Linked DNA regions of Thermocoleostomius sinensis A174. The protein of the gene in region 2 interacts with the protein of the main gene of each other region in a pairwise test. Links are inferred from orthologs where the notes say so. Each region holds a gene or a part of one and is shown on either strand. Other genes may lie near its edges.

What was found.
Region 1: the proteins of OXH18_RS12535 (region 2) and priA interact in binary tests that used the Escherichia coli proteins (3 or more experiments, as listed by UniProt). The link is inferred for Thermocoleostomius sinensis A174 from one-to-one orthologs.

Annotation. Positions count from the first base shown.
Region 1 is NZ_CP113797.1:1,448,513-1,454,305, forward strand. What follows is about bases 1,066-4,270. They hold priA (primosomal protein N'), read left to right. Parts: upstream 1,066-1,460; coding sequence 1,461-4,070; downstream 4,071-4,270. Other genes in these bases: OXH18_RS06300 (ferredoxin), read right to left, coding at 4,120-4,270. Also shown: more of OXH18_RS06300, read right to left, coding at 4,271-4,569; OXH18_RS06305 (DUF1257 domain-containing protein), read right to left, coding at 4,719-5,105; OXH18_RS06310 (DUF2997 domain-containing protein), read right to left, coding at 5,166-5,375; OXH18_RS06315 (type I secretion C-terminal target domain-containing protein), read right to left, coding at 5,767-5,793.
Region 2 is NZ_CP113797.1:2,906,664-2,910,836, forward strand. The notes cover bases 1-2,878. They hold OXH18_RS12535 (single-stranded DNA-binding protein), read left to right. Parts: upstream 1-1,195; coding sequence 1,196-1,561; downstream 1,562-2,878. Other genes in these bases: OXH18_RS12530 (rod shape-determining protein), read right to left, coding at 1-812; psb35 (photosystem II assembly protein Psb35), read right to left, coding at 1,650-1,850; OXH18_RS12545 (DUF1830 domain-containing protein), read right to left, coding at 1,903-2,277; OXH18_RS12550 (hypothetical protein), read left to right, coding at 2,868-2,878. Outside these bases: more of OXH18_RS12550, read left to right, coding at 2,879-3,380; tal (transaldolase), read left to right, coding at 3,520-4,173. UniProt on the Escherichia coli protein: Plays an important role in DNA replication, recombination and repair. Binds to ssDNA and to an array of partner proteins to recruit them to their sites of action during DNA metabolism. Acts as a sliding platform that migrates on DNA via reptation.

The DNA.
Region 1 (5,793 bases), 1.5 Mb from region 2 along the record:
GATGACACCGGGTTCACCGTCGCTGCGGTCATCTGAAAACCCCATCTCTTGCAGGTCGGACTCTGGCGAAAGAAAGTCAGTTTCAGAGAGGTTGATTAACCCAACTAAGTCAGTTGAGTCTTCAAACGAGTCACTCATTCTCCGATCGGAATTATGATTGTATAGGGCTGTCATATCTACTTCGATTTAGTGCAATTAGTGCAATTAATTGGGGAGATAGCTGCAAAGAATGTGTTCAGTTCAACCAGTGCTTAATCAACCAGCGTTTTAGACGAGATTTGTAATCACAACGAACCCTTATCCAGTTGAACCGCGTTCCACCAACCATCAGTTAAACAAATGTGTTTGTCGAGACAAACGATGTCATTCACGGTCGTCTATATCAGTAAAATTTGATGAGGGACATCGAATGTTTTAGAAGAACACTTCAAAAACGTCGATAGGTTTGCTTTGTTGTTAAGGTTGTTTGCTGAACCCTAATTCATTTCTAATTCATTTAGATCTACCCTAACTTTCGGGCGGCTAGCTGTAAGTTGATACAACTATTTATCTCAGCTTCGGTTTCTAATTAAGAAACCGCTGATGACTGAGATACAGATCAAGCTGACTGTGTAGGTCTAGCAGCACTAGGACTAACGCTACAAAGACCTGAGAGAATTAGACTAATAATGCCTATCTCTTGCGCTAACCCTACCGGAACCAGCCGATCGAATTGTCTATCTGACTACATTTCTAGCCAAGATGTATCTGGCAGATTTTGTGTTTGCTACACCAAACTCTCAGAAAGAATGGTCTTTCTTGGCAGTGCTCTGAATTTGTCAGGTCTCTGGCAATCCAGCTACAGGGCAAGGGATTATCTCCTTAGATGCAATCCAAAAAATGAATTCACTCTGAGCGCTTTCAATCGACGAACATTGTGAAACTAACGTGAGTACCACCTCATTTAACTGGTTTATTCATTCAACTGTGTGGTAGCGGGAAGAAGTTTAACTTCATCCTGGCGAATCGTCCATCCAAGTTAATTTAACTTAACAATATTTGCGGTTGTCTCCTGTAATCAAATTGTTAATCAAACTGTAGAAGATTTGAAAAGTTGTAGAAAATTGTCTGTATGCAACGCTCCTCGAAAAACAGAACTGGTTTTTATTGTCTTTTTTTATACGTTTGAGCTTGCTTTTTAGTTAAATTCCTCTAGTGCTTCAGGCAAGGCTGCTCAAAACTTGCTACCTTAATCTAGAGAAATGGTCAAAACTAGCCAGCCACATTCTTGCCGGGTGGTATGTACAGGGTTGCATTAGTTTTGTCTATTGTTTTTTGTTCGTCTCGTCGCTATTCTTAATTCCTCTGTGGTAGTAGATCGGGGCTTTATCGTCTTTCAGTATCGTTTTTCAGTCACTACTGATTCCTCAGATTCTATGCTCCGTCGCCCTGGCTTTACTCATTGTTGATTGCTCGATCGCATGTATTCAAATTTACTTGAACCTTCCCTATCCCCCCGGCGATCTGTTTCGTCGCTCGCCGAACCCAACAACCGTTACCCGACGGAAGGAGGTTGGGTTGAAGTGTTGGTCGATTGTCCTGGTGCAGAAGGGTTATATACCTACGCTGTTCCACCGCATTTACAGGTGCGATCGGGTGATATTGTGAGTGTGCCCTTCGGTGCTCAGCAAGTGGGAGGAATTGCCATTCAACGCCTGAGACAACTCAGTGCTGATCGTGATCCGGCAACAATGCGTTCAGTTGAGGACGTGATTAGTCACGGTTTTTTTCCACCTACTTACTGGGAATTGTTACAGCGAGTCGCTCAGTATTACTGTACGCCTCTGATTCAGGTGGTGCGAGTCGCTCTGCCGCCTGGCTTGTTGGGGCGATCGCAACGGCGCATTCGTCTCACTGCGGCGGCGCCGTTCCCCCCTATCAGGGAAGTACTATCTCCCACCGCTCAACAACTATTGACGTTGCTGCAAGCTCAAAAACAGGGCGATTATTCCTGGCACTATTTGCAGCGGCAAGTCCGCAGTGCCAACCGGGGGTTAACAGAACTGCTTCAGCGTGGGTGGGTAGAAAGCTATTTGGAACCGCCGTCTGTAGTTCGTCCTAGACAGCGCCAAGCTGTGATGCTAGCCCATCAACCGTCCATTCCATCCTTAAGTGGACAGCAGCAAGAAGTGCTGGCAATTCTGCGCCGACAAGGGGGGGAAATGTGGCTACAAGACTTGCTCCAACAGGGGCAGGTTAGCTCATCGGTGGTGAGAACCCTAGAGCGCAAGGGCTGTGTGGTGATTCGATCGCAGGAAGTGTTGCGCTTCGATGCAACTGTGCCGGTGGTTCCCGATCAGCCCAAAGCATTGACAGATGAGCAAGCAGAGGTTCTAGCTACCCTTAAGGCTTTGACAGGGCATGCCCAAGTGCTGCTGCATGGTGTGACTGGATCTGGCAAAACTGAAATCTATCTCCAGGCGATCGCGCCAGTGTTGCAGCGCGGACAGTCAGCCTTAGTGCTCGTTCCCGAGATTGGACTCACCCCCCAACTCACGGATCGATTTCGGGCCCGCTTTGGATCGGCGGTGCATGTGTACCACAGTGCCCTGTCCGATGGAGAGCGCTATGACACGTGGCGACAGATGCTAGAGGGTACGCCACAAGTTGTGATTGGCACACGATCGGCGGTGTTTGCCCCGTTGCCTCAGCTAGGGGTAATTATTTTAGACGAAGAACACGATGGTAGTTTTAAGCAAGACCAGCCCGTGCCTTGCTATCACGCTCGCACAGTGGCACAGTGGCGATCAAAATTGGTAAATTGCCCGCTGATTTTGGGATCTGCCACTCCCTGCTTAGAAAGTTGGGTGGAAGCAGGAGGGAGGGAAGCGAGGGAAGACAGAAAAGATATCTCCCGGTTGTTCTTTCCTTCCTCATCTTCCTCATCGTTGACATCGCCTCCGCCTTCCCTGTATTTATCTCTGCCGCGCCGAATTCACGATCGCCCCATGCCACCGATTGAAGTCGTGGATATGCGGCGAGAACTGCACCAGGGCAACCGATCAATTTTCAGCCGATCGCTGCAAGACGCACTACAAACCATGCGCGATCAGCACCAGCAAGGATTACTGTTCATTCATCGACGTGGACACAGTACGTTTGTCTCCTGTCGCAGTTGTGGGCACGTCATGGAGTGTCCGCACTGTGATGTCTCTTTGACGTATCACCAAACCCAACTGGGCGGACACGAAACCCTGCGCTGTCATTACTGCGGCTATGGGCGATCGCATCCATCTCGCTGTCCGGTCTGTGACGCTCCCTACCTGAAGCATTTTGGTAGCGGTACCCAGCGCGTCATGCAAGAATTGGCTCAGCATTTTCCTTCCCTGCGCTGCCTTCGGTTTGATAGCGATACTACTCGCGCCAAAGGGTCACATCGCGCTCTATTGACTCGCTTTGCGTCCGGTGAGGCAGATATTTTAGTCGGGACACAAATGTTAACCAAAGGTATTGACTTGCCACAAGTCACCTTGGTAGGGGTGGTAGCGGCTGATGGTCTCTTACATCTTGCAGATTTCCGTGCCAGTGAACGAGCCTTTCAAGTGCTAACCCAAGTGGCAGGTAGAGCCGGACGGGGGGCTGATCCAGGACGAGTGATTTTACAAACCTATTCTCCTCAACATCCGGTGATTGAAGCCGTTGTTCAGCAAACCTATCCCTTGTTTGCCGAGGCAGAACTGCAACAGCGGCAAGCTTTGCATTATCCTCCCTATGGTCGCTTGGTCGCCTTTCGCCTCAGCGGCTTTGATGCCGAAGCCGTGCAGCAGACTGCCACTGCCCTCGCCCATCATCTACGATCGCGCTTAGAGGCAGAATTATCCACTTCCACATCCGGCCAGACCCCTTTCTATGAACTGCTAGGACCGGCACCAGCGGCCATTGTCCGGGTGGCACGGCGTTATCGCTGGCAACTACTGTTAAAATTTTCCACGCATTATGAGATTGGGTTGCCAACCTTGACCGAGCTACGATCGCACTGTCCCGCGGGTGTCAGTCTCACCATCGACGTTGATCCGCTGCGATTGTTGTAAACGCTATAAACTCTAGGGTCGCTTTAGGGCCAATTTCCAATTTCAGCCCCTAATCCTGCTTGGGACGCCGCTTACGTCGATTAATCAATGCCCGATCGACCGGAAACCCTGCCACTGGCATGACCTGATATTTGCGTTCGTCTTCCAGTTTGCGCAATTCCGTATAGTCTACCCAATGAATACAATCAACCGGACAAGTATCAATTGCCTCTTGAATCACATCTTCAGCATCCCCATCTTGCCGAATCACCCGCGATCGACCATAGTCTGGCTCAATATAAAACGTATTGCGAGCGACGTGGGCACAGTGTTTACAGCCAATGCAGGTGATTTCATCCACATACACACCCTTCTGCCGTATGACGCCCCCCAGTTCCGGCTCTAATCCGGTACGATCGTCGGCATGACGCCAATTTCCACCTAATTCGGGTTCTAGTCCCGATGGTGTTGCTGGCAGCCCATTCGCGATCGGCTCTATTGGTACGGAAAAATCACTCATTGCCTTGCTCTATCCATTGACAGCTTGAAACGCACTGCTCTGGGACATAACCCACCAGAGAGCATCAAGTATCGAGAAAGCACCAAGGACTGAGTGCTGAGTGACGCTCCCTAACTCAGTCTCAGTCCTCCATTCTCAAACTACCTGGTCTAGGCGCTCCAGCGTTGTACAACCAAGCGAATCGAACCGTCTTGATTCTGCTGTTGCTCTGCCACATGGAACCCTTGACGTGCTGTTTCCTTAACAACCGTGTGGTATGCATAGCGCTGAGTAACCCGATTGACAAACCCCTCCACTGACAACGGCTGTTGCCAATATTGCAAGTCGGCTACTAGTTCGTACTGATCATCATTGCGGCTAAAGCCGACATCGTATCCGTTCGCTTGCTCAATCACAATCTCTGCATCATGGGTTTGTCCTCGATACCCACGAATGGGTTGAGGTCCGGGCTTCCAGTTAATATTCAAATCGGTCAGGGCCGCTTGCAGAGACGTGAGATCACGGATTTGAGTTTTGATCTGAGTAAAGTGTGACATGGGAGACTTTATAATGACTTCGCTTGGACTAGGGGAACAGGAAATGAGATGCCAAACCATCTACCACTCGCTGTAAGTGGTTTGAGAATAGGCAGAGTTTGATTGTTGAACTGGCTGAGCGTAGTATTCAGAAGTCGTTTCTTGACTAACGACGCGACCCAACTGGGCTTCGATCGCCGCCGTGACATCTGCACAGGATTTACCGACAATTCCTGTAACTTTCTCTTGAACTCGACCATCTGGATAGATGATGAACTCCAGACTTTCCATGTTTGCTAACTAGCTCTCAGAAAGGTTTACCGAGTCAAACTAGGCAAGCCTACCCCAACTGTCGCTGGCATTATTGTCAGCAGTCAGTTTAATGCATTTGAGCGTAACCCAGCTTGGATTGATTTTAATTAATCAACTGGAATTAGATGAATAACATCGAGTCAAAACGCAACAAAAATTAGCAGAGGGGTGAGGCTTTACTTCGTGTCTTCAGATAGTTTCGCTTAACTCAAGAATCCAGTCAAGGATGCTATTTGGCGAAAACTGGTCTTGATCTCATTCAAACCCAGGGAGAATTCATAGAAAATGCTCTATCTTTGAATGAGTTTTACACTTCTTCACTGTTCCACAGCCATCGAAACATGTCCTCAATCTTTGGGCTTACTTTGGATTACACCAAGAAATTGCCAGAACCGAC
Region 2 (4,173 bases):
TCAGCCGCCAATTCTGGAGGAGTACGCTCCAGAGTGCGCTTGACCGCTTCAATAATAACCGATAGCGGTTCTGACATTGCTTCTCGAATCTCGGCTCCCTTCACTGTCACTGTCCGAGGTAGACCAGAGAGCAAGTGCAACCCGCGCACATCCATCAAAATGTCATCATCGTCATCGAGTGGATAGGCAGAGCCGATCGTGATCTTGATTTCTTCAGCGGTTCGCTCCCCAATCACTAGGTTGTGTACCTTCTTCATGTAGTTAAGGATAGCTTCACTTAACTCATCGCCAGCGACCCGAACTGACTCGCTCAGCACAGTGCCTTGCAAACTTAGAACAGCGACTTCGGTCGTGCCACCACCAATGTCAATAATCATATTGCCCGTTGGTTCTGCCACAGGTAGGCCTGCCCCGATTGCCGCTGCCACAGGTTCATCAATCAAGTACACATCACGAGCACCCGCTTGGGACGCAGCCTCCATCACTGCTCGTCGTTCTACACCTGTCACCCCACTGGGGATACCAATGACAATTCTAGGGGCGATTAAACCCGTGCGTCCTTCATGTACCCGACGAATAAAGTGCTTCAACATTAACTCGGCGGTATCGAAGTCGGCAATAACTCCATCACGAAGGGGGCGCAACGCCACCACATTGCCCGGCGTTCGTCCCAGCATCTTCTTTGCATCTTCACCAACGGCCAAGGGAACTTTATCCTCTTGATCGATGGCTACTACAGACGGCTCTTGCAGGACAATGCCCTTACCAGACACATAGACAAGCGTGTTGGCGGTACCGAGGTCGATACCCATGTCGCGTGAGAATGAGAAGCGATTGAAGAAACCCACTAATTTCCTAAGCTCCCAAAACGAGTGGTCTTGGTTGAATGTTTACAACAGCAAAATTCACAAAGTGGATTTTATTATGTTTTCAACTTACCGTCTAGTCATTTTGTTAAACTAATTTATCACTTTAGTTTACTCTTTACCTTCTAACTGTTTAGCTTCTAACGATTTACCGTCGAGTTAGCGATCGCATCTTTTAGAAGTAGCCGTCAGACTTTAGCAAAACCGTTTGGCTAGTTGTTCAATTATTTGTAGTTGAGTGCCATTTTTGCCTAAATTATCTAAAATGAAAGGTAAAAGAATAATACTTTTGTACTAGTCGCATTGGGTCAAGCCTTTTTGGAGAAGCTATGAGTCTTAATGTCGTTACATTAGTTGGGCGGGCTGGTCGAGATCCAGAAGTACGCTACTTTGAATCTGGAAGTGTGGTTTGCAAACTAACCTTAGCGGTCGATCGCGCCCGCCGCAACAGCGATGAGCCAGACTGGTTTACTCTAGAGATGTGGGGGAAAACAGCAGAAGTAGCGGCCAACTATGTCAAGAAAGGCAGCTTGATCGGCATTACAGGGGCACTGAAGTTCGATCGCTGGCAAGATCGCAGCACTGGAGCCGAACGTACTAGCCCCATAATTCGTGTAGATCAACTGCGATTGTTAGGTTCCAAGCGAGACAATGAAGCGGGAATGGCAAGCTTTGCAGGAGACGACGAGTTTTAATTCAAGGAATTGTCAGCAAAAAAATAGAGCATAGTCTAGCTATGCTCTGATTTCTATCTAAAAGGAACTCGTATTAATAGAATATCAATTACACCTTCGGATTTTCAGAATCTACTTCCGGAACAATATCAGGGCGCTCTTTATCTTCCCAACCCGGAGGGCGCTTGGAATTATACCAGGCAATTGAACCGATCGTTGTAGCTGCAATAAAACCAACAATAAGGACTAGTGTAGCTGATATAGGGAAATGAGGAGCTTGCGAAGCTACTTCTGCTACTAAAGATGTCATAGGTGAACCCTCTTAAATTATGTCGTAATCGAGTTTTAGACTACCAGTCGAGTTAGAACAGAGCATCTTCCTTTATGGAGATCTTAGATAATCCCATGAAGCTAGAGGTGTTGTCTAGGCAATTAGCTTCAGAAATGATCAATCTATTGCCAGTTTCAGGCTGTTGTACGGCTAATTCTTGGCACAGGATGCGATCGGTCACAATCGCTTGCATCAGTTCACTTGTGAATACTTCAAGTTGGGCTTCCGGCAACGCATCAAAGAGAATACGCTGATTAGGGAATACTACTTTCTCAAAATAGAAATCGCGAACGTTTGTAATTTTAATGATTTGAATATGAGGTGTAGTGTTGTTATAACTACACAGTATTTTGTGTTTGTGGCGTTTGGGAAAGGCGGAAAGGACTTGATGCGGGGGCTGAAACATGATGACGAATCCTCTGGAATAGACAGCAGTCGAGTAATGACAGGAGTAACTAACATTAAGAAAACCTTATCTATTTTCACAGATGGTTACGTCTGTCGTAGGAGGGATCAAGGTTTTCAGTATCGTCATAGAGGAAAGACGAATTTGTTTTAGTTGGGGAGCAATTTGACCAGAATATTTAAATTAACTGAGCACCGATCGCAGGACCTCAAAAGTACTTGCTTAGATTACACCTACTGAAGAAACTGCAAATCGTGTATTTTACGGTTGTTGCGATCGATCAATTTAATACCAAAGATTAGTGCGATATAACGATAGCTATCTTCTGTCATCTGTACCTTTCCTTACAATTAATTAACGGCATAGGTGATCAAACTAGATAGGTCTAACTTGCTTTCCAAGCATTAATATTGCTCATCAATTAATGACGAGCCGCCCTTGAGGTTCTAACTAGAGAGTGACGGTACGATCGGCATAAGGTGATCTTCTGATAGAGGCGAGAGAGGGGACGCAATTTGTAGGGTGGTATAAGCTATCTAAACAATCCAAAATAAGCGTTTGTAAACACAATTTGTAGATACGATAGAGATATGAATTACCTGGTGGCTGTTCTAGCCGATCGGATTCGAGCAGAAGCAGCATACTCTGCGTTAGAAGAGAAAGGTCTACCAAATCAACAAATCAGCATTGTTGGAGCAGGATATCAGAGCGCTGATGAATTTGGCTTGATTGACCCAAATAGCCAAGCTGGTAAACGATCGGGGCAGTTAGCTTATTGGTTGATCCCGTTTGGATTTGCGGCGGGTTATTTGTTTAATTTGCTAACGGGCATTGAAATTATCGGCTGGCTGGGACCACTGGGAAACCACCTCCTGGGTGGGCTGTTGGGGGCAGTCTCCGCTATATTGGGGGCGCTATTTGTTGGAGGTGCCGTGGGTTGGACGGTGGGCAGTGGTGATGCTTTGGTCTACCGCAATCGCATAAACAGTGGCAAATATTTGATCGTGGTAAAAGGTGACGAATCGATAGTACAAGCAGCCACTCCTATTCTGCGGCAATTTGAGCCTGAGAATCTTCAGGGTTATACCGAATCCACTAAATAAATTGCAGATCAGTGGTATTCAGTAGTGTTCAGATAGCACCTCAACGTTGGTAGGCAAAAGCACTACCGAACAGGCAGCAAAGAAGTTTACAACGTTTGATAGTTGATCCGAAATAGTTGAAATGAGAGGGACAAAATCAATGGCAACTGATCCACTTCTCAAAATTCGGGAGTCTGGTCAAAGTATCTGGATGGATAACTTGAATCGTCAGCTAATTCAGTCTGGCAAATTAAAGCAAATGGTCGAGGCTGGTAAAATCACGGGTCTTACGTCAAATCCGGCCATTTTTCAGAAGGCGATATCTAGCAGCGATCTCTATGATGCAGATATAGAAGCAGGCATTAAAGCTGGACGATCGCCAGTGGAAATTTACGAGTCGCTAGTTTTCGATGATATTCGCAAAGCCTGTGATATTTTTCAACCCGTTTATGAAGCAACGGATGGGCTAGATGGCTACGTTAGTATTGAAGTGTCGCCAAACTTGGCACGAGATACGCAAGGCACGATCGATGAAGCTCGCCGCTTTTATCAAGCAATCGATCGACCGAATGTCATGATTAAAATTCCAGGTACACCGGAAGGTTTTCCTGCGGTTGAACAGGTAATTGCTGATGGCATCAACGTCAACATTACATTGCTATTCTCGGTAGAAAGCTATGAAAAGACCGCTGAAGCTTATATGCGAGGATTGGAGCGGCGGGTAGACCAGAATCAGTCCATCCACAAATTGGCCTCTGTGGCTAGTTTCTTCTTGAGCCGCATTGACACGAATGTGGACGATCGTATTCAAGAG